One region of the Mycobacterium sp. IS-2888 genome, then DNA from elsewhere that is predicted to be linked to it. Evidence: riboswitches for the same ligand, from Rfam matches in the RefSeq annotation. Region 1 holds a riboswitch; the other holds the start of a gene.
The links. Region 1 has a riboswitch for cobalamin ahead of A5745_RS09010 ((2Fe-2S)-binding protein). Riboswitches for the same ligand answer to the same signal wherever they lie in the genome.
Positions count from the first base shown of each region.

Region 1 (14,344 bases):
AGTGACCTCGCCGTCGTAGGTTTCATCGCCGGCCGGTGCGCCGAGGACGCCGCCGGAGCTGCCGAGTTTGTCCCACGCCGCGTTCATGGCGCCGCGCACCACGAACGCGCCGTGCACGGCCGTCCAAAAAATCACGGGCTTGTCGCTGGCGGCGAAGGTCGCCACCCGGCTGTCTGGTCCCGCGAGGCCGGGGACCTCGTTGATGGTCGGGAATCCCAGATCGCTGTTGACCGGGCCGCCGAGCGCCTCGTATTTGTCCAGGATCGGCCCGTACACGAACTTGGCGCCGGTGTCGGTGGTGTAGAACATCTTGCCGCCGTCGAAGTCCAGGACGAATCCGTCACCGGCCGGGTAGACGTCGCCCTTCCGGGCGCCCAGCGGTGATCCGTCGCCGCCGGCCTTCTCCCACGCCGCCATCATGGCGGCCTCGGCGTCGCCGATCGGGGATGCCAAGGCTCCGGGTGCCAGGAATGCCGCGGCCACGACGGCGGCCGCCATGCTGATCAGCGCGCGCCCGAATAGCCTGCGCAATCGACCTCCCTGCCCGTTCACCAAGCCTCCCAGCCGACGGATAGGCCCCGGTTTGTGGCCATGCCCGCATCCTGCAGACCCTGCGAGCGGGTGATACCCCCACCGCGAGTGACTAACCCGCGGGGGTACGCATTATCGCCGGGCTCGCATAACTTTGCTCCAGCGAGCAGAAAATGCGAAGCCGAATCACGAATTTTGCAAAAACGGATACCGCTCCGATGTCGAAATGATGCACGACGGCACCCATGTCGCGACCGGCCGGCATCCAAACGCATGTGCCGACGGTACGCGAGGCCGTCAATTGGTCCGGAATCTACCCGGCCAAAACAGCGATACGCGAAATAGATCAATTTGCCGGGCGGTCACATTTCGTTGGCCGCCAACGCGATTGCGTCCCGCACGATACGTCGAGGGGGCCGCCTCCCGGGCTAGACACCCAGGCCGCGGCCGATGATCTCCTTCATGATCTCGGTCGTGCCACCGTAGATCGTCTGAACCCGCGCATCGAGATAGGCACGCGCGACCGGGTATTCGCGCATGTAGCCGTATCCGCCGTGCAGCTGCAGGCAACGGTCGATCAGGTGCACCTGCTTCTCGGTCGAGTACCACTTGGCCATCGCGGCCTGCTCGGCCGTCAGCTTCTCCTCGAGATGCAGCCGGATGAACTCGTCGACCATGACGCGCACCACTGTGGCCTCGGTCGCCAGCTCGGCGAGCACGAAGCGACTGTTCTGGAAGCTGCCGATCGGTTTGCCAAAAGCCTTGCGCTCCTTGGTGTATTGCACGGTGTGGTTCAGTACCGTTTCCATCGCGGCGGCCGCCATGATCGCGATCGAGATCCGCTCCTGCGGCAGGTTCTGCATGAGGTAGATGAACCCCTTGCCCTCCTCGCCGAGAAGGTTTTCCGCCGGAACGTGGACGTCGGTGAACGACAACTCCGCGGTGTCCTGCGCGTCCAACCCGATCTTGTCCAGGTGGCGGCCGCGTTCGAAGCCCTTCATGCCGCGCTCGACGACGAGCAGCGAAAAGCCCTGCGCGCCCATGTCGGGATCCGTCTGCGCCACCACGATCACCAGATCCGAGTTGATCCCGTTGGTGATGAACGTCTTTGAGCCGTTGAGCACGTAGTGATCGCCGTGCTTGACGGCCCGGGTCTTGATGCCCTGTAGGTCGCTGCCGGTGCCCGGCTCGGTCATCGCGATCGCCGTGATCAACTCCCCGCTGCAGAACTTAGGCAGCCAGCGCTGCTTCTGCTCCTCGGTGGCCAGGCGCAGCAGGTAGGGCGCCACCACGTCGTTTTGCAGGCCGAATCCGATGCCGCTGTAGCGCCCGGCGGTGGTCTCCTCGGTGACGATCGTGTTGTACCGGAAGTCGGGGTTGCCGCCGCCGCCGTACTCCTCGGGCACGGCCATGCCGAGAAAGCCCTGTTTGCCCGCCTCGAGCCACACTTCGCGGTCGACGATCTTCGCCTTCTCCCATTCGTCGTGATACGGCGCGACGTGGCGATCGAGGAAGGCGCGGTAGGACTCGCGGAACAAATCGTGCTCGGGCTCGAAAAGAGTGCGCTGGTACTTGACGGCACCGCTCATAACTGACCTCCGGCGACGGGGACTCTGCCGCCCAAGATATACCAACCAGACGGTTGGTCGGCGGCTGGGCGGCCGTGCGCGGCCGAGGCTTATTTCGCCGAGAACTCGCGCAGGCTCGCGGCCAGCGCGACCGGAACGCGGGCCACCAGGCGAGTGCCCTGCGAGTTGTGCTCGGCCTGCTGCACCCGACCGTCGGCGTGCACGCGGGCCACCAGGTCGCCACGGTCGTAGGGGATCACGACGTCGACGGCGGTGTCGGTGGGAGCCGCGAGTTCGGCGATCCGGCGGCGCAGGGCGTCGATGCCGTCGCCGGTGCGCGCGGACACGAACAGCGCCCCGGGCAAACCGTGGCGAAGCTTGGCCAGCATCAGATCGCTAGCGGCGTCCACCTTGTTCACCACCAGCAGCTCCGGCGGCGCGGCGCCGTCGTAGTCGGCAAAGACTTCCGAAACCACCTGCCGCACCGCATTGATCTGGGCAAACGGGTTGACGTCGGAGCCGTCGACAACGTGCAACAGCAGGTCGGCGTCGACGACCTCCTCGAGCGTGGAGCGGAACGCCTCGACCAGCTGGGTGGGCAGGTGCCGCACGAACCCGACCGTGTCGGTCAGCACGAACGGCCGAGCCCATTTCGTTCCGGGGTCGAACTCCGCGCGCCGGGTGGTGGGCTCCAGCGTCGCGAACAACGCATCCTCCACCAGCACGCCGGCCCCAGTCAGCGCGTTGAGCAGGCTGGACTTGCCCGCGTTGGTGTATCCGACTATGGCGATCGACGGGATGTCGCTGCCGAGCCGGCGGCTGCGCTGGGTGTCGCGAGCCTGCTTCATCGCCTTGATCTCGCGGCGCAGCTTGGACATCCGCTCGCGGATGCGGCGCCGGTCCGTCTCGATCTTGGTCTCACCGGGACCGCGCAGGCCCACGCCGCCGCCGCTGCCGCCGGCGCGACCACCGGCCTGCCGAGACATCGACTCGCCCCAGCCGCGCAGCCGCGGGAGCATGTACTCCATCTGGGCCAGCGACACCTGCGCCTTGCCTTCCCGGCTGGTGGCGTGCTGGGCGAAGATGTCGAGGATCAGCGCGGTGCGGTCGATGACCTTGACCTTGACGGCCTTCTCCAGCGCGGTCAGCTGCGCCGGTGATAGTTCACCGTCGCAGATGACAGTGTCCGCGCCGGTCGCCAGGACGACCTCGCGCAATTCCTGCGCCTTGCCCGAGCCGATGTACGTGGACGGGTCGGGTTTGTCGCGGCGCTGGATCAGGCCTTCGAGCACCAGCGAGCCAGCGGTCTCGGCCAGGGCGGCCAGCTCGGCCAGGCTCGCCTGGTTGTCGGCGGCGCTCCCCTGCGTCCACACGCCGACCAGCACCACGCGCTCCAGCCGGAGCTGGCGGTACTCGACCTCGGAAATGTCGGCCAGCTCGGTCGATAGCCCGGCGACGCGGCGCAGCGCCGATCGGTCTTCGAGGGCAAGCTCGCCCGCGCTGGGTTCTAGATCCGGCTGATCGTGGAAGGGAGTTTCGGGATGAGTCATAGGCAATTAGCAATAGTGCACGCTAAATCGGTTGCGCGCACCCGATTTAACGCTGCTGTGCGCGCCACCATTCCTCGCTGATCTCGCCGCGGGCCACCAGCACCGACGGCCCGCGCAGGTAGCTGGTGGCGTCGGTGATGGTGACCGTGACATCGCCGCCCGGCACCCGTACGGTCAGCGTCCCGGTGTCCGCACCGGCATCGGCCAGCGCGGCGACCGCGGCGGCGACGGTCCCCGTGCCGCAGGATCGGGTTTCGCCCACCCCGCGCTCGTGGACCCGCATGTGTGTCACCCCGCCGGCCGCCGGGGTGAGGATTTCGATGTTGACGCCGTCGGGGAATTGCGCGCGGTCGAACTGCACCGGGGCGGCCACGTCCAGCGCGGCGAGCTCGCCGGGACTCAGCCGCGGATCCACGCACGCCAGGTGCGGGTTGCCCACGTCGACCGCCAGCCCGGTGAATCGCTTGCCGCCGACGACCGCCGCAAACGCGTCCCCGCCGCTGCCCAGCCGGTTGGCCTTACCCATGTCGACGGTGACGTCGGCCTCGGTCGCGTCGGCGTGATGCAGGGTGACCGGACGCGCGCCGGCCAGCGAGCCGACGACGAACTCGTCGCGCGACTCCAAGCCGCCGACCCGCAGGTAGTGCGCGAAGACCCGTACCCCGTTGCCGCACATCTGAGCGATCGATCCGTCGGCGTTGCGGTAGTCCATGTACCAGTCGTTCGACCCAACACCGTCGGGCCGGCGCTCGAGCACCCCGGCGGCCACCGCCGCGTCGGCGGTGGTGATCCGCAGCACCCCGTCGGCGCCCAATCCGCGGCGCCGGTCGCACAACGCGGCCACCAACGGCGGGGTGAGCGCCAATTCGGCGCCGACGTCGGGCAGCAGCACGAAATCGTTTTGCGTGCCGTGCCCCTTAGCGAAGATCACCAGCTCAGGATACGTGCCGCCATGCCTGCACCGCTTCGTCGACGAGCCGGGTGCGGTCGGCTTCCCCTTTTTCAGACTCGAGCCAGTGCACCCGGTGATCGCGGCGGAACCAGGAGCGCTGCCGCCGCACGTACCGTCGGGTGCCGACGTACGTCTGCTCGCGCGCGTCGCGCAGGTGCTCCGGCCCGCCGCCGGCGTCCAGCGCGGCGAGCACCTGGGCGTAGCCCAGCGCACGCGAGGCGGTGACCCCGTCGCGCAGGCCCCGTTTCAGCAGCGCGCGTACCTCGTCGACCAGGCCTTGCTCGAACATCGTATCGGTGCGGCGGGCCAATCTCTCGTCGAGAAGCGTTGTATCGCAGTCCAATCCGACGATGACGGTGCCCCAGCGTGGAGTGCCGATGCGCGGCGCGGACGCGGCGAACGGCCGCCCGGTGAGCTCCACCACCTCGAGCGCCCGTACCGTGCGTCGGCCGTCGGTGGGCAGGATCGCGGCGGCCGCCGCCGGGTCGCGCCGGGCCAGCTCGGCGTGCAGCGGCCCTACCCCCTCCTCCGCGAGCCGCCGCTCCCAGCGCGCACGCACCGCGGGATCGGTCGCGGGGAACGACCAGTCGTCTAGCAGCGACTGGATGTAGAGCATCGAGCCGCCGACCACCACCGGCAGCGCGCCCCGGGCGGCGATCGCGTCGATGTCGGCGGCGGCGGCCCGCTGGTAGCGGGCGACGGTCGCGGTCTCGGTGACGTCGAGCACATCGAGCTGGTGGTGCGGGATGCCGCGGCGGGCCTCGACGGGCAGCTTGGCGGTTCCGATATCCATGCCGCGATAGAGCTGCATCGCGTCGGCGTTGACGATCTCCGCCTGGATGCCGAGGCGCTCGACCCGTTCTGCGAAGTCGAGCGCCAGCTGCGACTTGCCGGTACCGGTGGGGCCGACGATCGCGAGCGGTCGCACGGCTTGGCTCACGGCTGCCAGGCGCCGACGAAGTAGCCCACCCCGTAGGGCGCTCCCCGGTAGAGCTCCTTGGCCGATCGCGGCCCGGGTTCGGCCAGCCCGGCGAGCACCTGGAAGGCGACCCGGCCCTGGATCTCGGGCGGCACCCGGGTCAATGCGGCGGCGTCGCCGTTTGCCAGCGCGTCGTCGAGGGCCAGCTGGGCGTCGGCGTTGCCGGGGTCATAACCGCCGGGCGCGCTCGGTGTCAGGGTGTTGGCGCCGTCGGCGACGACCAACACGCCCACCGGGTCGGGCGCCCGGTCGATCGCGGCGCGCAGTTGTCGGCCACGCGTCAGCGCGGCGTCGGCGTCATGGTCGTCGCGGTAGACGTGGACCCGCGCGCTGACCTCGGGGCGGACCTGCCCGCGGACCCAGCCCGCGAGCAGCGCGCACAGGGGCATCTCGGCGGGCGGCTCGGCTGGTGGCTCGGCTGCGGTTAGGGGCGACAGCCGGACTGGCACGTCGGCGCCGAAGCCCGCGAAGGTACCCACGCCGTCGGGACCGAGGATGTCGTCCGCTCGGCCCGTCCCGACGACGATCCAGCGCGGCGGCAGCAGGGCGGCCGCGGCAAGGGCCGCCGCGACCACGTCGGCCATCTCGGCGGCGGCCGTTCCGGCGAGCTGCGGGACAAGCACCGGCGCCGAGGGAATGATCGCGATGGCGCTCAGCACGCCACCAAACTAACGGACGGATCGACGACGCGGGACGCGTCAGGTGATCGTCCGGCTTTCCTCCGAAGGGGCCGCATCGCTCTGCGGGGGTTCGTCCTGCGCCGCCGGAGTGCGTTTGAGGTCGCGCCCCGTCTCCGCCGCGATCGACGCGGCCTCCCCGCGGGCCAGCGCCACCGTCGCGACAATGACCATAGCCACGGCCGCGACCAGCACGAACGCCTGGGGCCCGTGGGCGTCGAATGTCTCGCCGAGAAGAAACACCCCGAGTATCCCGCCCACCAGCGGCTTGGCCACGGTCATCGTCGGCAGCGACGCGGTCAACGCCCCAGCACGGAAGGCCGACTGCTGGAAAATCATCCCGGCCAACATCAGCACCAGCCACGGAAAGAACTCGGGCGAAGTCAGGGCGGCGCCCAGGCCTTCTTCGAGCAGTTCGACGAGGCCCTTGGTCAGCACCGCGAACAACGCCAATGACGAACCCGCCACCAGCGCCAGCAGCACGGCCGCGACCGGGCGACCTGACCAGATGCGCGCCCCGAGCAAACACAACACCAGGATGGGACCCATCACCAGAGCCACGATGATCCACTGGGACAGCGCCCCCCGCTGCTGGCCGACCGTCGGGTCGCCCACGATGATGACCACCGCCAAAGAGCCTGCCAGCACGATCGCCCAGATCCACTCCCAGCGGGTGACCCGGTGCCCGGTCAGCCGCGAATAGATCGGCAGGGCAAACAGCAGCGCGGTCACCTGCAGCGAGGTCACCAAGACCACCGATCCCCACGCCAGGGCCCCGGCCTGCAGGCTGTAGTTGACGATCGCCGCCAGGCCGCCCAACCACCACCGCTTGTCGCGCAACGACATACGGAACAGCTCGAGGTGCCCGACGTGTTTGTCGGTGATTTCGTGTGCGGATCGCTGCCGGATGACGTCGCCGATCGCGGAGGCCAGTGCCGCGCACAAGGCAATCAGTGCCGCGACGTCCACTTTGGACATGGGAACCCCCTCACCAGCGCTCCCCCAAAGCTTTCCGTACACGTGCAGTTCTAGACGGGTTCACGCACCACAGTAGTTCGACTGTAGTTCGACAGCGGCATCATCTCGACAACATCCCAGCGCCAGCCATCACTTTAGAGGGGCCAAGGTGGCCGCGCACGGTCCGCCAAGCTGCTTGAATACTCTGGGAAGCGCTTAGGGAGTATCGGTGCCGCTACGCGCGGCAGGCGCGCGGAACACCAACCGCGCGAAGGTGGCAAAGGGCAGGTGACGAGCGATGACCGCTGACGAGCCCCGTATCAGCGATTCACCAAAGCCGTCGCCGCGTCCGGGACCACGGCCCGGTCCGCGCCCAACTTCGCGGCCCGCGATCCACCCGGTCGCCGTGCCCCCGTCGAGCGATCCGCACCAGTTCGGACGCGTCGACGACGACGGCACCGTCTGGCTGATCAGCGCGGCGGGCGAACGCGTCGTCGGCTCCTGGCAGGCCGGCGACCGCGAGGCCGCTTTCGCCCACTTCGGCCGGCGCTTCGATGACCTCGCCACCGAGATCACGCTGATGGAGGAGCGGCTGGCGTCGGGCACCGGCGATGCCCGCAAGATCAAAGCCCACGCATCCGAACTGGCCGAGACGCTGCCGACCGCGTGCGTGCTGGGCGACATCGACGCGCTCGCGGGCCGGCTGTCGACGCTGCTCGAGCACGCCGGGGCGGCGGCGGCCGCCGACAAGTCCCGCCGCGAGGAGCATCGCGCCGCCCAGACCGCCCGCAAGGAGGCGCTGGCGGCCGAGGCCGAGGACCTGGCCGCTAACTCGACCCACTGGAAGATCGCCGGCGACCGCCTGCGGGCGATTCTCGACGAGTGGAAGACGATCAGCGGCCTGGACCGCAAGGTCGACGACGCGCTGTGGAAGCGCTATTCCGCGGCCCGCGAAGCCTTCAACCGGCGCCGGGGCGCCCACTTCGCCGAGCTGGACCGCGAGCGATCGGGGGTTCGGGAGTCCAAGGAGCGGCTCTGCGAACGGGCCGAGGAGCTGTCCGATTCGACGGACTGGACCGCGACGAGCGCGGAGTTCCGCAAGCTGCTCTCCGAGTGGAAGGCGGCGGGCCGGGCCAGCAGGGACGTCGACGACGCCCTGTGGCGTCGCTTCAAGGCCGCCCAGGACACGTTTTTCACCGCGCGCAATGCCGCTGCGGCGGAAAAGGATTCGGAATTACGGGCCAATGCCGTCGCCAAGGAGGCGCTGCTGGCCGAGGCGGAGAAGCTCGACACGAGCAATCACGACGCGGCCCGGGCGGCGCTGCGATCGATCGCGGAGAAATGGGACGCGATCGGCCGAGTCCCCCGGGAGCGCTCCGCCGAGTTGGAGCGGCGGCTGCGGGCGGTCGAGAAAAAGGTGCGCGACGCCGGTGAATCGGATTGGTCCGATCCCCAGGCGCAGGCCCGCGCCGAGCAGTTCGCGACCCGTGCCGAGCAATACGAACAGCAGGCGCGCAAGGCCGAGGCGGCCGGCCGCACCAAGGAAGCCGAGGAGGCCAAAGCCAACGCGGCGCAGTGGCGGCAGTGGGCCGAAGCGGCGGCCGAGGCGCTGACGCGGCGGACCTAGCCCTCGGGATCCTCGCGTTTGTCGCCGGCATCGTTGGGGGCAGTGTCGGGGGCGTCGTTCGTGTCGAGGCTGTCCAGCAGCGTCTTCGACTGCTGCTGCGCCGCGATCCGGCGCCGTTGCTCTTCGGCCGCGAGTTGCACGATGGTGCGGGCCCACACCACCCGGGCCCAGTGAAACGTCAACAGAATCACCGTGATCCATGCCACGATCAGGCCCACACCCGGGCCGGGATGACCGGCGGCCACGGTCTGGCGCGACCACACCGCCAGCAGGCCGGCGCCGCTGGCGATCGCCGTGCCCGCCAGCGCGATCCACGCCAGCGCCCAGCGCCGGGTCAGCAATGCCAGCGTCGAGAATCCGACGCCGAAGACCAGCGCCAGCCAGGCGAACACCCGCAACGGCAGGCCCAGCGCGGCCGCACTGGCGCCGTGGCTGGAAAACAGGACATCCCATCCCCGCACGGCGCCGGTGTGCGGCAGGATGAACGAGCCCAGCAGCACGAATACCAGGATGGCGACGACGAATGCCCTTGGGCCGGGCTCGATCTCACGCGCGACGCGGCGTTCCGCGGCCTCGATTTCGGCACGCAGGGCGTCGATGTCGGCGTGTTCTTTTTTCTGTTCGTTCATAGGGCGCATCCAAGCGGTTGGGCGGTTGCGCCGGACGGCCCCACAGCGGGCATGCCGAGACCGACGCCGCGCGGCCGTTGTCCTGCGGAGTCACCGGCCCGCGTGCGGCGGTGGGTCAGCACCCCGGCGTCCGCGACGAGGTGGTGCGGCGCGGCCCCGGTGATCGCCGTGGTGACGATGTCGCCGGGCCGCACCGCCGTGTCGGCGGAAAAGTGCACCAGGCGGCCGTCGCGGGCGCGTCCGGTCATGCGCGACGTCCGGCTGTCCTTGCGCCCTTCGCCGGTGGCCGCGAGCAACTCGACGGTCTGCCCGATCAGCGCGCGGTTGCCCTCCAGCGAGATCTGCTCCTGCAGCTCGACCAGCCGCTCGTAGCGTTCCTGCACAACAGGTTTCGGGATCTGGCCGTCGAGTTCGGCGGCCGGGGTGCCGGGCCGTTTGGAGTATTGGAAGGTGAACGCGGCCGCGAACCGGGCCTGCCGCACCACGTCGAGTGTGGCCGCGAAATCCTCTTCGGTCTCACCCGGAAATCCGACGATCAGGTCGGTCGTGATGGCCGCGTGCGGCATCGCCGCCCGAACGCGGTCGATGATGCCGAGATAACGATCGGCCCGGTACGAGCGCCGCATCGCGCGCAGCACCCGGTCGGATCCGGACTGCAGCGGCATGTGCAGGGCGGGGCACACGTTCGGCGTCTGCGCCATCGCCTCGATGACGTCGTCGGTGAATTCGGCCGGATGCGGGGAGGTGAACCGGACGCGTTCCAGCCCGTCGATTTCTCCGCAGGCGCGCAGCAGCTCGGCGAAGGCGCCGCGATTCCGCGGCAGCTCGGGGTCGGCGAAGGACACCCCATAGGCGTTGACGTTCTGGCCGAGCAGCGTCACTTCGAGCACGCCGTCGGCCACCAGCGACCTCACCTCGGCCAGAATGTCGTCCGGACTGCGGTCGACCTCCTTGCCGCGCAGCGACGGGACGATGCAGAAGGTGCAGCTGTTGTTGCACCCGACGGAGATGGAAACCCAAGCGGCATAGGCGGATTCGCGGGCGCTGGGCAGTGACGACGGAAATTGCTGCAGCGCCTCGGCGATCTCCACCTGGGCGACCTTGTTGTGCCGGGCGCGGTCGAGCAACGTGGGCAGCGATCCGATGTTGTGGGTGCCGAAGACGACGTCGACCCACGGCGCCTTGCGCAGCACCGCGTCTCGATCCTTTTGGGCCAGGCAGCCACCGACCGCGATCTGCATATCGGGATTGCCGCGCTTGCGCGGAGCCAGATGGCTGAGGTTGCCGTAGAGCTTGTTGTCGGCGTTCTCGCGCACGGCGCAGGTGTTGAAGACCACGACGTCGGCGTCGGTCCCTTCGGCGGCCCGCCGATAGCCGGCCGCCTCGAGCAGCCCGGCCAGCCGTTCGGAATCGTGCACGTTCATCTGGCAGCCGTAGGTGCGCACCTGATAAGTACGCGCCCCCGAAACGTCACGGGCCACCGTCGAAGTCACGGGGCCATGGTACGGCGACCGGCTCCCACCGGATTAATCCGCAGCTACACCCGCCGGCGCTCCCGTTCGGCGGCCAGCTCGGCGAGGACGACCTCGCAGGCCAGGTTCTGGCCGTAGCCACGCCGCGCCAGCATCCCGACCAGCCTGCGGCTCACCTTTGTGTCGTCGCCGGCCAGCGTCTCGCGCCGCAGCTTGGCCCGCACCAATTGCTCCGCCCGGTCGCGCTCGGCGCCGGCGTCGATCCCGGCCAACGCCGCGGTGATCGCGTCGTTGTCGACGCCCTTGGTGTGCAGCTCGGCGGCCAGGGCGCGCCGGCTCTTGCCGGCCCTTGCCCGCCGGGACGCCACCCACTGTTGGGCGAACTCGGCGTCGTCGATCAGGCCCACGGACGCCAGTCGATCCAGCACTCGGGTGCTGACGTCGTCGGGGTATCCGCGTCTAGCCAGCTGACCGGACAGCTCGGCCCGGGTGCGCGATCTCGCGGTGAGCAGGCGCAGGCACAACGCCCGCGCCTGCTCCTCGCGAGAGGGCTCAGAAGTCGACGGGGGCGGGCAGGACACCATCGGCTGAGGGGTCATCGGTCACGACCGCGCCAATGCCAAGCTTTTCCTTGATCTTCTTCTCGATCTCGTTGGCGATGTCGGCGTTCTCCATAAGGAAAGTGCGAACATTCTCCTTGCCCTGGCCGAGCTGCTCGCCCTCGTAGGTGAACCAGGAACCGGACTTGCGGATGAAGCCCTGATCCACGCCCATGTCGATCAGCGAGCCCTCCCGGCTGATCCCCCGGCCATAGAGGATGTCGAATTCGGCCTGCTTGAACGGCGGCGCCACCTTGTTCTTGACGACCTTGACCCGGGTGCGGTTACCGACCGCATTGGTGCCGTCCTTGAGCGTCTCGATCCGGCGCACGTCCATGCGCACCGATGCGTAGAACTTCAAAGCCTTTCCACCCGTGGTGGTTTCAGGACTGCCGAACATCACCCCGATCTTCTCGCGGAGCTGGTTGATGAAGATCGCCGTGGTTCCCGAATTGTTCAGCGCGCCAGTCATTTTCCGCAGCGCCTGGCTCATCAGCCGGGCCTGCAGCCCGACGTGGCTGTCCCCCATCTCGCCTTCGAGTTCCGCGCGCGGCACCAGGGCCGCGACCGAGTCGATGACCAGGATGTCCAGCGCGCCGGAGCGGATCAGCATGTCGGCGATCTCCAGCGCCTGCTCACCGGTGTCGGGCTGGCTGACCAGCAGCGAATCGGTGTCGACGCCGAGCTTCTTGGCGTAGTCGGGGTCCAGGGCGTGCTCGGCGTCGATGAACGCCGCGACGCCGCCGGCGGCCTGGGCGTTGGCCACCGCGTGCAGCGCGACGGTGGTCTTACCCGAGGACTCCGGACCGTAGATCTCCACGACCCTGCCGCGCGGCAGGCCGCCGATGCCCAGGGCCACGTCCAGTGCGATGGATCCGGTCGGGATGATCGAGATCGGCTGACGCGTCTCGTCGCCGAGACGCATCACCGAGCCTTTGCCGTAGCTCTTTTCGATCTGGGCCATCGCCAGGTCGAGAGCCTTCTCGCGGTCGGGGGCTTGCGTCATGGTGCCTCTTCCTATCGTCGGTGTGTTCGGTGACCGGTATCGGTCGGTTGGCCGTGACCCTAGGCGCGGGGTCCGACAAGTCTCCGAACGCTCACCACAGTAGCCGAACACGTGTTCGATTCAAGAGGACACGCCGGGCGCGGTAACGGCGTATGGCAACATTTGCTACCGAAAGGCGCTGACGGGGCCAAAGCAGCCTGCTAAAGCCGAGGAAACCGGTGTGAATCCGGTGCGGTCCCGCCACTGTGATCGGGGACGGACACGTCCTGACCCGAGAGCCAGATACTCACCGTCAGCGCTTCCTCATGACAACTGGGGCGGATTTCCCCGGAGAGGTTTGGTCGCGCATGGACATTTCTGCCGAGCTGGCCGAAATATCTTCTTACAAAATGTTTTTCACCTTCACTGTCGGGGGCGACGCAGCGGGATGGCATCCGGTCGGGCAGTCCTACGCCGACGGTTTCAGTGATCTGATCGACGCCACCGCCCGGCGCTATCGCACGTCGGACCTGCGGATCGCCGCCTCGCAGGTTCATCTCGGCCACGCCACCCGCCTGTGGTCACCGGTGCTGGCGTGCGCGCTGGGGCACGGGGTCGTTCCGGATCTCAAAGGCCTGCAGCGCGCCGACGACGCGGCGCAACTTCGAATGCCCGAGCCCGTCGGACAAGCCGTCGACTCGCCCTCCGCGGGTTTGCTGTACCGCATCGTCGTGAAACAACACATGAAGCCGTTCGCCGCCAGCCTGCGGGTCAAACTGGCCCCCGCCCTGCTCGCGGGCAACATCGCGTCCGCACTCATGGGAGCGTCGCGAGCCCTGCTCTCGGCCCGGCCCGATCTGCGCGGCCCCATCCTGGAGATCACCGAATCACTGCTGGGCACCGGCATGTTGGCCGGATGCGGTGTGATCACCAGCACGCACCTGGGTTTCAGGCGTCGCAGCTGCTGCCTCTTCTATCGCGTCCCCGGGAAGTCCGTGTGCTCCGATTGCGTGTTTCGCCGGATACGCCGTAGCAACAGATGAACGTGCGTAGTCGCTCACCCCTAAGCGCGGGGCTTCACCCCTAAGCGCGGCTCACCACTGGTCGCGGGGCACGTCGAAGTCGACGCACAGCGCCCGCCAGACGTCGCGCGGCTCGACGCCATCCTCGATTGCCTGGGCCGCGGTGCGGCCGTCGAACCCGGTCAGCACGTGATCCACCAGCACCGACGCGCCGTACGCCGCGCCGAAGCGCAGCACCACCCGCTCGTTGAATTCCGTCAGCCGCACCCGCATCACCCCGCGAGAGCCAGCGCTTCGTGGCACACCCGCACCGGGTCGGCGACCCCGTCGATGCCGGCGGCGGCTTCGCGGGCGGCCTCGCGGTAGCGGGGCGTGGACAGCACCTCGTTCGTCGCGGCCACCAGCGCGTCGGCGGTCAGCGGCCGGACCAGCCGCGCGCTGCCCTGACGAACCACCCGATTGGCCATCTCCCACTGGTCTCCCCCGCCGGGAACCACCACCAGGGGCACCCCGGCGAGCAGCGTCTTGGTCACCATCCCGTGGCCGCCACCGCAGATCACCACGTCGGCATGCGTCAACAGCTCGGCCTGGCGCCCCAGCCCCACCACCGCCCAGCGCGGCACGGCCAGATCCGGTCCGTCCAGCCGCGACACCACCAACCGCGATCCCGCCGGCAGCGTGTCGCCCGGCGTCAGGCGTCGCAGCGCGACGTCGGCCAACCCGGCGGTCCCGGTCGCCGCGGTCGAGGGCGCGACCACCACCACCGGCCCGGGACCCGGTGGGATCTCGAGCACCC
Region 1 is NZ_MBET01000053.1:31,542-45,885, reverse strand. It holds gene A5745_RS09070 (hypothetical protein) at 1-531, opposite strand, end outside; gene A5745_RS09065 (acyl-CoA dehydrogenase family protein) at 960-2,120, opposite strand; gene hflX (GTPase HflX) at 2,210-3,649, opposite strand; gene dapF (diaminopimelate epimerase) at 3,696-4,580, opposite strand; gene miaA (tRNA (adenosine(37)-N6)-dimethylallyltransferase MiaA) at 4,585-5,529, opposite strand; gene A5745_RS09045 (hypothetical protein) at 5,538-6,239, opposite strand; gene A5745_RS09040 (DMT family transporter) at 6,279-7,235, opposite strand; gene A5745_RS09035 (DUF349 domain-containing protein) at 7,513-8,841, shown strand; gene A5745_RS09030 (hypothetical protein) at 8,838-9,470, opposite strand; gene miaB (tRNA (N6-isopentenyl adenosine(37)-C2)-methylthiotransferase MiaB) at 9,467-10,963, opposite strand; gene recX (recombination regulator RecX) at 11,008-11,541, opposite strand; gene recA (recombinase RecA) at 11,495-12,547, opposite strand; cobalamin riboswitch at 12,713-12,856, shown strand; gene A5745_RS09010 ((2Fe-2S)-binding protein) at 12,895-13,569, shown strand; gene A5745_RS09005 (DUF3046 domain-containing protein) at 13,621-13,821, opposite strand; gene A5745_RS09000 (glycosyltransferase) at 13,821-14,344, opposite strand, start outside.

Region 2 (14,344 bases), on a different contig from region 1:
GACCATCTCGCCCAGGCCTTTGCCCACGGCCACGTCGTCGGTCAGTGGCCCGGCGATCGCCGCCCGGGCCGCCTCTTGCAGTGTCAGGCCCTCCGCGACGAGCCGGCCCGCCGCGATCAGCACGCGCGTCGAGGCTACCTCGCGCAACCCACCGGTTTCCAGCCGGCGGATCGCCTGCCCGAAACGCACCAGCTCGGCTGCGGTCGCATCGTCGACACCCGACTCGTGCGCAACGATGGCCTCCTCGACATCTGCTGCGGGGAAACCGAATTCGATGGCGACCATGCGCTGACGTGTGGAATCCTTCAGGTCCTTGAGCACACTTTGATAGCCGGGGTTGTAGGACACCACGAGGCCGAATCCGGGGGCCGCGTCCAGTGTGACACCGAGCCGTTCGATGGGTAGCTGGCGGCGGTGGTCCGCGAGTGGATGCAGCACCACGGTGGTGTCCTGACGGGCCTCCACGACTTCGTCCAGATAGCAGATCGCGCCCTCGCGCACCGCCCGGGTGAGCGGACCGTCCACCCACACCGTCTCGTCGCCCTGCAGCAGGTACCGACCGACCAGATCCGCGGTGGTGAGGTCGTCATGGCACGCGACGGTGATCAGCGGCCGGCCGAGGTCGAAGGCCATCGCCTCGACGAAGCGGGTCTTGCCGCACCCCGTCGGGCCCTTCAAGACGAGGGACAAACCCTGGCGGTACGCCGCCTTGAAGATTGCCTCTTCGCTGCCAATCGCCTTGTAGTAGGGCCGCACCGTGTCCGCCTCGGGGGTCACGCCGTTCCGGTAAGCGACTCCGGACTCGTCGGCCATTGCGTCCCCTCTGTCAGCCGCAGCACCGCGGTGTTTTCGAGCCTATCCGGAACAGATGTTTGTTTCAAGCCCGCTGAACAGCTGGTTTGGACACCCTTCGATGAACCTCAGCCGATCGTAATGCGGACCGGAAGAGCGGTCCGATCACGCCGGCGAGCTGATCGGGCCGCGCGATCGTCGCGTGCGCGGTGCTGCCGAACACCCGGCGCAATGACTGCACATCGGTTCCCGCGCCGATCGTCAGACATACGCAGCCGGTGCCGCGGCGGCGCGCCTCGATCAGGGCGCGGCGCGCATCCGCGGCACCGTAAGCCCGCTCGTAACCGTGGTCGTACGCGAGCCCGTCGGACAACACCACCAACAGCCGCCGCGACGTGCCTCCGCGTGCCTCGAGCACCGCCGAGCCGTGGCGGATGGCCGCGCCGAGGCGGGAATACGCGCCGGGTTCGAGGCTGTTAAGCCGCTTCATGACCCGGGAGTCGAGATGGTCGTCAAACCGTTTGACGGGCACCATGTTCACCGCGCGCCGGCCCTGCGAGTAGTAGGCGTAGAGCGCGACCCGGTCGCCCAGATCGTGCAGTGCCACAGCGAGATTGGCGACCGCCGCACGCTGTTGTTCGTGCACCGTGCGTCCGACCGTTCCTGGCTCCGCCGCCGACCCCGACACGTCGAGCAGGAGCAGCACCGACAGGTCGCGTCGGCGCCGCAGGCTGTCGAGGTATACCGCCTCGTCGGGCACCGACCCGGCCAGCACCTCGACGCGAGCTTCGACCGCGGCGTCGATATCGATGTCGTCGCCCTGCGGCTGGCGGTGGCGGCGGTGCAGGCCCATCCCCAGTCGCGATAGCGGGCGCCGCACGCCGATGGCGGCATCGATCGCGTGGGTCGCCGATGGCTTGATTTCCCCCTCGATTTCGCGCACGGTGCACCACGCGGGCCGGTAGCTCCTGCACGTGACATCCCATTCCGGATAGGTCACGCCGTCGACGTCGCTGTGGGTTTCGTGGTCGTCGACCTCCTCGCTCGCGGTTGACGCCAGCGAGGCGACGGCGTGCAGGCCGCGGTTGGCGGAGTTCGTCCGGTGCGTCGGGGTATCCGCGCCGGGCGGACCACCGCCGCTCCCGGTCTTACGCGCCGAAGACAGCATCTTCTTCAGCCACTTGCCGATGAAGCCGCCCCCGCCCACCGGGCTGGTGAACATGTCCGGGTCGTCGGAATCGTCGATCGCGCCGTCCTCTAGCTCCTCGAGTTGCTTCGCGCCGTCCCCGCGCGGGACATGAACGGCGTTGCGCCGGTCCTCAGGCTTGGCCGAACCCGCGGCCAGTACCTTCGCGGCACGGATCACCCCGAATTCCGGCGGCGGGTCGTCGATCGCCTCCCTGCTCTCGGCAATTCGCAGGGAATCGACGGCCGACCCGGTGCGACTCGCGACGTCTCGGTTGCCCATCGATGCCAGCGTGCCCGGCAGCAGATAGCTATTGGCGACCAATGCGCGATGACCCTCGATCGCCAGATACCGCTTGGCCAGCCGTGGACGCCGGACCAGGGAACGCACCACGTCGGGGTCCAGGCTGCCGGCCGCGAGCATCGAGGCCTGGACGGCAACCGCTTCGAGTTTCGCGCGGGCCGGCGCGGAAGGATCCAGGTAAATCGTCTGGCCGTCGGTCCACGACGGCTCACCCGGTTGCAGTTCAGCCACCGCCACCGCACTGCCCGCAAGGGCGGAGGCCAGCAGGCCGAAAACCTGCGGCTGGTCGCCAGGAGCGTCGCTCGGCACGCTCCACCTCCGAACCTTGGACCGCGTTGACCAAATATCTGTTCCAACGTAAAGTCCGGGGCTTGGCCCAGTCAATCGCGCGAGGTAAACAAGAGAACGTGGATTTCTCCTACCCGGCGGAGGTGGAACAGTTCCGCGCCGAGCTGCGCGACTGGCTGTCCGCGAATCTGACCGACGAGCTGATCGCCGCCCGTCGCCCCTCCGGCCGCGACGACGCCACCTTCGCGATGCTGCGCGCCTGGAACCACACGATGGCCGACGCCGGCTGGGCGGCCGTGTCGTGGCCGCGCGAGTACGGTGGCCGCGGGGCGACGGTTCTGGAGCAGCTGGTCTACACCGAGGAAACCACGCGCGCTCGGGCACCGTTGCCGCTCAACGTCATTGGCATGAACAACATCGCGCCGGCGATCATGCAATACGGCACCGAGACGCAGAAGACGACGCTGCTCCCCCGCATGATGCGCGCGGACGACATCTGGTGCCAGGGGATGTCCGAGCCGGAAGCGGGATCCGACCTGGCCGCGCTGCGCACCCGCGCGGTGCGCGATGGGGACGACTTCGTCGTCAACGGACAGAAGATCTGGACCTCGCTGGGGCATCGCGCCGACTGGTGCCAGCTCTATGTGCGTACCGATCCGGAGGCCCCGAAACACAAAGGGATCTCGTGCCTGATCGTCGACATGACGCTGCCCGGCATCGAGGTCCGCCCGCTCGTCACCCTCAACGGCGACACCGATTTCGCCGAGATCTTCTTCCACGACGCGCGAGTTCCGGCGGACGCGCTGCTGGGCCCGCTGAACGGCGGCTGGCAGGTGGCCACCACCACGCTCAGCCACGAGCGCGCCGGGGCCGCACGGCTCTACGCCGAGATGCAGGTGCGGCTGGAGGAATTGGTGTCCGACTTCGCCGCCGCCGATGACGCGCAGGGCATCCTTCAAGACCCGGTGACACTGCGTCGCCTCGGCGAAATCGGGGTGCGCATCAAGTATCTCGAATTGCTGTGTCAGCGCTCGATTTCGGCGACGCTGCACGGCGGCTCGGACAAGACTGCCATGGGCTCGGCCAGTCTCGCCAAGAGTGTCTGGGGTGAGATCGGACAGGACATGGCCGCCCTGGCCTTCGACGTGCTGGGCACCGGCGGGGAGCAGCACCGGTGGGCTGACTACCGCCTGACGTCGCGCTCACTGACCATCGCCGGCGGCACGACCCAGATCAACAAGAACATCACCGCCCAACGCGTGCTCGGATTGCCGCGCCAATGAACCTCGAATTGAACGACGAGCAGGTCGCGCTCCGCGACACGGCGCGACACTTCCTCGCCGAGAAAGCCCCGATTTCTGGACACGTGCGCGCTCTACTCGACGACCCGACCGGTACCACCGGCGCCGTCTGGCGCGGCCTCGCCGACCTCGGAACGACCGGGCTGTTGGTGCCGACCGAGTACGGCGGCGCCGGCATGACGATGGTCGAAGCGGGCATCGTGGCCGAAGAGCTCGGCGCCGCCCTGCACCCGGGACCGTGGCTGTCGAGCGCGGTTGCCGCGCCGCGCGCGCTGGCCAGGCTCGGCGTTGGGGCCGAAGCGGCCGACCTTTTGACCGGGATCGCCGACGGAACCACGATCGTCGCCGTCGGACCGCTCGATCGCAATGACGCTGCGGTCAGCGCCGCCGGGCGCGACCGCGACGGCGTGCTGCGGGGCGAGGTCACCATATCCGACGCAGCCGCGGCGAACGTCCTGCTCGTACTCGCCGAGTACGAGAACGGGACCGGGCTTTTCGCGGTGAAGACCGACTCCGCCGGCATTTCGGTGGCCCCCCAGCGCGGTATCGACCAGACCCGCAAGCACTTTCGAGTCGCGCTCGATGACGCGCCCGCACACCGGCTGGCCACGTCGTCCCCGGACGCCGTTGCCGCGGTGGTCGACGACGTGCTCGTTGCCACGGCCGCCGACGCGCTCGGCGCCGCGCGGGCCGTGATGGACCTAGCCATCGAATATGCCAAGGTGCGAAAGCAGTTCGGTCAGGTCATCGGCTCGTTCCAGGCCATCCAGCATCTGTGCGTCGACATGTACGAAACGGTCGAGTTGGCCCGCAGCGGGGTGATCCACGCGTTGTGGGCGGCGGACCACGCCGATGCGCAGCAGCGCCATCTGGCAGCGTTGCGGGCAAAGGCGTTCGCCGGACGATTGGCCACCGTGGGCGATACCGCGATCCAGGTGTTCGGGGGCATCGGCTACACCTGGGAACACGATGCCCACCTCTACCTCAAACGGCTGCTGAGTTGGAGCGAGTTCCTTGGTGGCCCCGACGGCTATCTCACGGAACTCGGTGCGCGTCTTGCGAAAGACGCTGTCTCATGATCGATTTCACCGACCAGGTCGCGATCGTGACAGGAGCGGGCCGGGGGCTCGGCCGGCTGTATGCGCTGGAGCTGGCCCGACGTGGCGCCTCGGTGATCGTCAACGACCTGGGCGGCACGATGCACGGTGACGGGTCCGACGCCACGGTCGCGGACCAGGTCGTCGCCGAGATCGAAAGGGAGGGCGGCGTGGCCGTGGCCTCGCACGACTCGGTCGCCAGCCCGGAAGGCGGCGACGCGATCGTCGAGATGGCCCTCGCGCGCTTCGGCCGGCTCGACGCCGTGGTCAGTAATGCCGGGATTTTCAACAGCATTCCGTTCGACGAGCTGTCCGCGGACGACTGGCGCAAGATGCTCGGCGTGCATCTCGACGGCGGGTTTTACCTGAGCCAACCGGCGTACCGGGTGATGAAGCGGCAGCGCTATGGCCGCTTCGTGTTCATCTCCTCCTCGGGCGGCATGTTCGGCCAGCCGTTGGAAGCCCATTATGCGGCGGCCAAGGCCGGGCTGGTCGGGTTGTCGAACGTGATCGCGATCGAGGGCGCCGAGCACGGCATCCTCTCCAATACCGTGCTCCCGTTCGGCTTTTCGCGCATGGTGACCGAAACCGTGGGAGACCCGAAAGCCCTTGACGAAATTGGGTTCTTGGGCGTGATCAAGCCCGAGCTGGTCATACCCATGGTTGTTTTCCTGGCGAGCCGGGCCTGCCAATTCAGCCACCAGAACTACTCGGCCTGCGCCGGTCGTTTCGCCCGTGTCTTCGTCGGCCTCGGCCAGGGCTGGCTCGCCGAGAAAGACAGCACCCCGACCGCCGACGACATCGATGCTCACCTTTCCGAAGTCTCGGCAACCGAACCGTTCACCGTGCCCGACTCGATCTTCGAGGAAGTCTTCGCCGTGGCGGCCCAGCTCGGCGTGGGCACCTGATGGACATCGAGTATTTGCTCACCGCAACCCGGTCCGCGCGCAAGTCGCTCGACCTGGACGCGCCCGTCGACATCGACGCCATTCGAGAGTGCCTGCGCATCGGGTTGCAGGCCGCCAACGGCTCGAACCAGCAGGCGTGGCGGTGGCTGGTGGTGACAGATCCCGTGTTGCGGGACACAATCGCCGAGCTGTACCGACAGGCTTATCTGCTCAGGGTCGGCGGCCACCTGCTCGCCGAGATGCTGCCGGCCGGAACGCCGGAGGGCCGGCTCATGTCGTCGACGGAGTGGTTGGTTGAGAACATGGCGCGGGTGCCGTTGTTGGTGATCCCCTGCTATCAGCCGTACCTGCCGCGCATCGACGGCGACGAGTCGTTTCACCAGGCCACGCTCTACGGATCGATCTTCCCGGCGGTGTGGAACTTTCAACTGGCGTTGCACACCCGCGGCTACGGAACGTGCGTTACGACATTGCACCTGCACCGCGAAGGCGAGATCCGGCAGCTGCTCGGGATTCCGCAGACGTACGTCCAGGGCTGCCTGCTGCCGGTGGGCCGCCTGAAGGCAGGGCACACGTTTCGGCCGGCCGCCAGGCGGCCCGTCGAGGAGGTGGTCGCGCGCGATCGCTGGGACGGCCCCAGCCTTTAGAATGGGTCCATCACCGCTGTATGCAGCGAATTCATTCGAGGAAGTCTGATAGCCTTTAACAAAGATTTGGTTCGGCGGGAGGACGAATGGCCAAGGCCGAATCATTGGCTGCCAGGCGACCGGTGGATCGTTTGGACCACGGCGGCACGGACGATTCCGGAACGCGACGCACCGAGATCCTGCAGACCGCTGCGTCGCTGATCGCCTCCTCGGGACTGCGGACGTCGTTGCAGGAAATCGCCGACGCGGCAGGCATTCTCCCCGGCAGCCTCTATCACCATTTCGAGTCCAAAGAGGCGATCCTCGTCGAGTTGATACGCCGGTATCAGGACGATTTGAACCGCATCGGGCTGGCGGCCCAGGCGAGACTTGACGAACCCGACTCGAAGCCGGTCGCGGAGCAGATCATCCTGTTGGGATCCGCGATCGCCAATTGCGCCGTGCAACACGGGGCGGCCCTGCAAATGTCGTTCTACGAGGGGCCGAGCGCGGATCCCGAGCTGATGAAGCTAACCCAGCAGCAGCCCACCGCGATTCAGCAGGCGATGCTGCAGACGCTGCGCGCCGGCCGGTGGAGCGGCTACATCAAACAAGATATCGATCTTCCCACGCTGGCCGACCGCATCTGCCAGACCATGCTGCAGGTCGGGCTCGACGTCATGCGCCACACCGCTCCCGCCGACCAGGTGGCCGAGCTGCTGTGCCGAATCATCTTGCAAGGGTTGGCGGCCCGGCCATCTACCGATTCGGCGTTGGACCGGTCCAACGCTTTCAAGGCCGCCAGTGACGTGATCGAGACGTGGGCCGACGACAGCGAGGCCGATCCCAGCGACAAGGCGGCCCACATCCGGGCCGTGGCACGAACGGAGTTCGGCCGCAAGGGATACGAAGTCACCACCATCCGGGACATCGCCTCGGCCGCGGGCATGGGTACCGGGACCGTCTATCGCGTGATCGGATCCAAGGACGAGCTCCTCGCGTCGATCATGGAGTCATTCGGCAGGAAGGTCGAGGCGGGATGGGTCAGCGTGCTGCGTTCGGATGCCACCCCCGTCGAAAAGCTGGACGCGCTCAGCTGGGTCAACGTCAACGCACTGGACCGATTTTCCGACGAGTTCCGGATTCAGCTTGCCTGGATGCGGCAATCCCCGCCGAACACTCCCAACCCCGGTTGGCTGTACGCAACGCGGCTTCGCCAGATGAAATCACTGCTCTCCGAAGGAATCCGGTCGGGTGAGATCCGCATCGACGCCGGCTCCACCGCGATGCTGGCGCGGTGCGTCATCGGCCTGCAGTGGATACCGGAGAACATCCTTCGCGCCGTCGGCCGTCGGGCGGCGCTGGTGCACGCCCGCGACACCTTCCTGCGTGGTGTTGCCGTGCGCGGCAAGTAAGGCCGCCAATCCGGACCCGGTATTGAGCCAAATAACTGTTACCCATACAGTTGAGCAGTTAGAACCGGGTTGGCAGTTACGGAGAAGGGGATTTCCATGACCATTGTCGATCGGCTGCGCTACGACGGCAAGCGCGCGCTCGTTGTCGGTGGTGCGACAGGCATGGGCGCCGCGGCGGCCAAGTCAGCGGGCGAGCTCGGCGCCGAGGTCATCGTGATGGACTACGCGCCGGTGAACTACGACGTCGCCAAGTCCATCCAGGTTGACCTGCGCGATCCCGCGTCGATCGACGCCGCGCTCGAGCAGCTGGACGGCCCGGTCCACGCCGTGTTCTCGGCCGCCGGCATCGCCGAGGGAACCACGGACCTGATGGCAATCAACTTCCTCGGCCACCGCTACCTGCTCGAACGCCTGCTCGAGAAGAACCAGCTTCCCTCGGGTGCGGCAATCTGCTTCATCTCCTCGGTCGCCGGCATGGGCTGGGAGAACGACTTGGACTTGCTGAACGAGTTCCTGGCCACGCCGGACTTCGCGACGGCACAGGAGTGGGTGAAAGCGCACGAATCGGAAGGCATCATCCACTACGGCTTTTCCAAGAAGGTCGTCAACGCCTATGTGGCCACCCAGGGCTACCCGCTGCTGAAGAAGGGCATCCGCATCAACGCGATCTGCCCGGGTCCCACCGACACCCCGCTGGCCCAGGCCAACGCCGACCTCTGGCTCACCTTCGCGCAGGACTACCGCGACGAGACCGGCTCCAAGGTGCACACGCCGGAGCAAATGGGCGATGTCATGTGCTTCCTCAACAGCGCCGCCGCGTTCGGCATCAGCGGGATCACGCTGCTGGTGGACTACGGGCACACGATGGCGTCGCTCACTGGCGCCTACCCGCCCGGAAAGCCGATCATCGACCTGATCATGGGGCGGGTAAAACTCTGACGGCGGCAGGTGGTGGGTCAGTGCGGCCGGCCCACCATCCCCTAGGGTGCCGGCGCCTCGTTAGGGGGCACACCCAATGACGCGGCACGTGGGGTTGTCCGCCGTCGGTGGGGGATTCGTTCCGTCGTAAAGATCGCTGGGCAGCTTGCCGTCATAGGGAACATTGCCCTTCCCGTTGACCCAGTAATAGGTGTGGCAGACATTCCAGTCCCAGCCGTAATGTGGGCCTGGCCCCGTCGGGTAGTAGATGGAATCCCCTGGGCACCAGTGATGTGGGCCGGGTCCTTGCGCCTGGGCGATGCCTGCGCCCAGCCTGCCACCGGCAAACAGCAACGTCGCCGTCGCTAGCCCTGTGATTCCTCGTCGTAGGCTGCGGGTGCTGTTCATGTCGCGTTTCTCCTTGTTCAGCGCGGCCTCCCCGGCGGGCGGCAGGGGGTGTTACCGCATTTTTGCTGACTCAAAATTTGCACCGCCTGCGTTGCTACCGATCCCAACATCGCGGACCAGCTTTCTCACCCTGACCCACGACACGGCAGTACCGTCGGGGCATGGCACGCATCGTCATCATCGGCGGCCACGGCAAGGTCGCGCTGCAGCTGGCCCACATCCTCTCCGAGCGCGGCGACGAGGTGACCTCGGTCTTCCGCAATCCCGAGCACTCCGACGACGTCGCGGCCACCGGCGCCCAGCCGGTGGTGGCCGATATCGAGCAGCTGGATACCCCCGCGCTCGCCGAACTGCTGAGCGGGCACGACGCGGTCGTCTTCTCCGCCGGAGCCGGTGGTGGCAATCCGGCGCGCACCTATGCCGTCGACCGCGACGCCGCGATCCGGGTTATCGATGCGGCCGGGCAGGCGGGCGTGCCGCGGTTCGTGATGGTGTCGTACTTCGGTGCCGGTTCGGATCATGGTGTATCGCAAGATAATCCGTTCTTTCCGTACGCCGAGGCCAAGGCCGCCGCCGATGCCCATCTGCGCTCCAGCGCGCTGGACTGGACGGTGCTGGGACCGGGCCGGCTCACCCTCGAACCCGCCACCGGCCGGATCGCGATCGGCAAGGGCAATGGTGAGGTGTCGCGAGCCGACGTCGCGCTTGTCGTCGCGGCCACGCTGGCAGACGACTCCACCATCCGCCGCACCATCGGATTCAACAATGGCGAAGTGCCCATCGCGGAGGCGCTGGCCGACTGACGCGCCGGCATCGAGCGAGGCATGTTAGACACGCGTCGCGAGAGGGAACCCGGTGAAAGTCCGGGACAGTCCCGCAGCGGTATGCAGGAACGACCGCCGTCGCAACGCACTGATTTCAAAGAGACCGGAAAGCGACGGCCAGTAGGAGCAACTACGACAATGGGCGCCTGCGAGTCCGAAAACCTGCCGACTGTGCCGGGCGCGCCGCGTCCGGCGGGCTCATCGCCTCGTGGAATGGGCGTTTGGCCGTGGCCGTTGCGGTTGGTGTGCCAAACCGTCGAATGAAGGACGACATCGTGACTCACTTCGTAAGTAGTCAACCATTCACCGCCACGGTTACCGGCTCGCCGCGCATCGGCCCGAAACGCGAACTCAAGCGCGCGACCGAAGGCTACTGGGCCGGACGCACCAGCCGATCGGAATTGGAGTCCGTCGCCGCCACATTGCGCCACGACATGTGGGCAAGCCTGGCGGCCGCAGGCCTGGATTCGGTGCCGGTGAACACCTTCTCGTACTACGACCAGATGCTCGACACGGCCGTCATGCTCGGCGCCCTACCGGCCAGGGCCGCGAATGTGCCCGACGAGCTCGACCGATACTTCGCCGCCGCGCGCGGCAATGACGAGGTCGCGCCGCTGGAGATGACCAAGTGGTTCGACACCAACTACCACTACCTGGTTCCCGAGATCGAGCCCGCAACCCGGTTCGCGCTGAACCCGGACAAGGTCCTTTCCGAGCTGAAAGAGGCGCTCGGACAAGGTATTCCGGCGCGTCCGGTCGTCATCGGACCGGTGACCTTCCTGCTGTTGAGCAAGGGCGTCAACGGCGGGGATGCACCGATCGGGCGACTGCAGGAGCTGGTCCCGATCTACTCCGAGCTGCTGTCGCTGCTCGCCGACAACGGCGCGCAGTGGGTGCAGTTCGACGAGCCGGCGCTGGTAACCGACATCTCCCCCGACGCGCCCGCGCTGGCCGAGGCCGTCTACAACGCGCTGGGCTCGGCGAGCAACCGCCCCGCGATCCACGTCGCGACCTACTTCGGCGACCCGGGCGCGTCCCTGGCGGGGCTTGCCCGCACACCCATTGAGGCGATCGGCGTCGACCTGGTCGCCGGCACCGAGACGGCCGCGGCCGGCATCCCGGAATTGGTCGGCAAGACCCTGGTGGCGGGCATCGTCGACGGACGCAATGTCTGGCGCACCGACCTGGAGGCGGCGCTGGGCAAACTGGCGACCCTGCTCGGCTCGGCGGCCAACGTCGCGGTATCGACGTCGTGCTCGACGATGCACGTGCCGTACTCGCTGGAGCCGGAAACCGAGCTCGACGACGCCCTGCGCGGCTGGCTGGCCTTCGGGCGGGAGAAGGTCGCCGAGGTGGTGACGCTGGCGCGGGCGCTGCACGACGGACGCGACACCGTCGCCGACGAGATCGCGGCGTCCAACGCCGCCGTGGCCTCCCGTCGCGGCGACCCGCGGCTGCACAACGGACAAGTCCGGGCCCGGATCGACTCGATCGTCGCGTCGGGCACCCATCGCGGTGACGCGGCCGCCCGCCGCGCGAGCCAGGAGGCGCGGCTACAGCTGCCCCCGCTGCCGACCACGACGATCGGCTCGTACCCGCAGACGTCGGCAATCCGCAAGGCACGCGCGGCCTTTCGGGCCGGTGAGATCGACGAGGCCGAGTACGTCGGCAAGATGCGCAAGGAGATCGCCGACGTCATCGCGCTGCAGGAGCAACTCGGCCTGGACGTGCTGGTGCACGGTGAGCCGGAGCGCAACGACATGGTGCAGTACTTCGCCGAGCAGCTCGAGGGCTTCTTCGCCACCCAGAACGGCTGGGTGCAGTCCTACGGCAGCCGCTGCGTGCGCCCGCCGATCCTTTACGGCGACGTGGTGCGCACCCATCCGATGACGGTCGAGTGGATCACCTATGCGCAGTCGCTGACCGACAAGCCGGTGAAGGGGATGTTGACGGGACCTGTCACAATCCTGGCGTGGTCGTTCGTCCGCGACGACCAGCCGCTGGCCGATACCGCCAACCAAGTGGCCCTGGCCATTCGGGACGAGACCGTGGATCTGCAGGACGCCGGTATCGCGGTCATCCAGGTCGACGAGCCGGCGTTGCGCGAGCTACTGCCGTTGCGTCGCGCCGAGCAGGACGAGTACTTGCGTTGGGCCGTAGGCGCTTTCCGGTTGGCCACGTCTGGGGTAGCCGACTCGACGCAGATCCACACGCACCTGTGCTACTCGGAGTTCGGCGACGTCATCGGCGCCATCGCCGACCTCGACGCCGACGTCACGTCCATCGAGGCGGCGCGCTCACACATGGAGGTACTGGACGACCTGAACGCCGCCGGCTTCGCCAACAGCGTAGGTCCGGGCGTCTATGACATCCACTCGCCGCGGGTGCCGAGCGAACGCGAAATGGCCGAGTCGTTGCGTGCGGCGCTGCGCGCCGTTCCGGCGCAACGGCTTTGGGTCAATCCCGACTGCGGGCTGAAGACCCGCAACGTCGACGAGGTCACCGCGTCGCTGCGGAACATGGTCGCCGCCGCGCGGGAAGTCCGGGCGTCGGCCTAGGTTGACGCGGCAGTCCCGGACAGCACCTGGACCGGGACGTCGTCGGCCCACGGTTGCCGGGTCACCATGTCGGCGACCCGGACGATGCCGCGCTCGAATTCGCCTGTGGCGGCGTCGACTAGGCGATATTCCTGGGTCTGCTTGTGGATCGGCTGCGCGTCGAGCAGGACCACGCGCACCTCGCCCGGCTCGAAGTGACAGCGCTCCTGCATCGCGGTGATCAGTTGTTCGTTGTGCATGTGGCCGTCGCCGAAGTTCCAGCCGATGGCGGTGCTGCAGATGCGCTCGCCATCGGTGATGACATAGTCGTCCTCGTTCTGGCCGGCCATCGCGCGGTGCGCCAACGTGAACAGCGCGCGGCCATGCGTGTTGAATCCGCGGAACGCATAGCCCATGTAGATCGGGATCTGCGCGGCTTCCGGGCTGCCGTAGAACCGCTCCAGCTGCGCCTGCGGCATGCTGGCGATCGCCACGATGCCCCGGCTGATCTTGTCGTTGGCCGAAGGCTTGATGCACCACAGCGTGGTGTCCCAGTTTCCGGCGTAATAGCGCATGCCCGGCAGGAACGAGATCTTGCGCGGGAACATGTTGCCCAGCGCGACGATTCCCGCGATGACGACGAACAGGATCGCCACCGGCACAGGGTGTTTCAGATCGCCCAAGCCCAAGCGGGCATGCGCGACGAACAACGACAACACCCCGAAGATCATGAAGACGTTCCACTCCAGCGGCACCCCCATGGGGATGGACACCAGGATTCCCAGGTGGAAGCACACCATGACGATGGCCGCGATCGTGGTCGGCCAGCCGCCGTGGCAGAAGAACAGCGGCAGCGGGACCAACATCTCGATGGCGGTGCTCAGGTGAGCGAGCAGCCGCGACAGCAGCCCGGGCCGCAGGTCGTCCGGGAACTTCTCGAAGAAGCGCCGTTTCAGCCATCGGGGCCGCATCAGCGGGTTGTTGGACATCATCGTGGAGATCACGAACGGGAAGTGCTTGTTGAGCTTCGACGTCGCCGCGCCCATCCAGATCACCAGAAACACCAGCTTCGCGGCGACGATCATGTCGACGCCCCCGAATAAGAACGTCACCGTCAAGGTCACGTACACCTCGCCGCGGGCGGCGAGAAAGATCACCTTGTCGCGTAGCCCCAGCACGCCGACGAGGAGCAGGATCGTCACGATTTCCCACGTCGGGAGCAGCCCGATCGTCGTGCCGAGCTCGGGCACCGGCCCGGTACCGTCCGAGAAGAGCGCCCGCAGCGTCACCAGCAACAGCAGCGCGTACAGCGCGACATCGAACGGGGTGCGCTTGGTGCCGCTGGTCCCCGGCACGCGATCGGGCCACGGTGGCAACCGGATGGTGCCGAACCGCATCCAGTACAGGATCGAGCCCAGGGGTGGGAAGAACCGGTTGTTCAGCGGACCGAAGCCGCAGCCCAGCCCGATCACCTCGAAGAGCATCGTGTAGAGCACGACCTTCTCGAACACGATCGGTTCCGACCACCACGACGCGACGTTGGTGAACCCGCCGATTCCGTTGGTGGCCGAGGCAAACAACCACGCGAAAAGGATGTAGAGAAGGATTTTGACGACGTAGAACAGGTGCAGCGCGACGGGTGTGCCGAAGCCCACCTCGGCCCAGTGCTTGGCCATCGGGCGGATCTTCTCGCTGCGGGTGCCCTTGCTCCACTCGGCCATGTCGATCTGCGGCAGATCAG
Region 2 is NZ_MBET01000002.1:33,170-47,513, reverse strand. It holds gene A5745_RS00255 (CbbQ/NirQ/NorQ/GpvN family protein) at 1-813, opposite strand, end outside; gene A5745_RS00250 (nitric oxide reductase activation protein NorD) at 878-2,590, opposite strand; gene A5745_RS00245 (acyl-CoA dehydrogenase family protein) at 2,689-3,852, shown strand; gene A5745_RS00240 (acyl-CoA dehydrogenase family protein) at 3,849-4,949, shown strand; gene A5745_RS00235 (SDR family NAD(P)-dependent oxidoreductase) at 4,946-5,875, shown strand; gene A5745_RS00230 (nitroreductase family protein) at 5,875-6,522, shown strand; gene A5745_RS00225 (TetR/AcrR family transcriptional regulator) at 6,609-7,916, shown strand; gene A5745_RS00220 (SDR family oxidoreductase) at 8,013-8,855, shown strand; gene A5745_RS00210 (SDR family oxidoreductase) at 9,404-10,045, shown strand; cobalamin riboswitch at 10,055-10,251, shown strand; gene metE (5-methyltetrahydropteroyltriglutamate--homocysteine S-methyltransferase) at 10,342-12,624, shown strand; gene A5745_RS00200 (DUF3556 domain-containing protein) at 12,621-14,344, opposite strand, start outside.
Region 2: linked by a shared signal. The riboswitch ahead of metE (5-methyltetrahydropteroyltriglutamate--homocysteine S-methyltransferase) and the one ahead of A5745_RS09010 ((2Fe-2S)-binding protein) in region 1 are both predicted to bind cobalamin.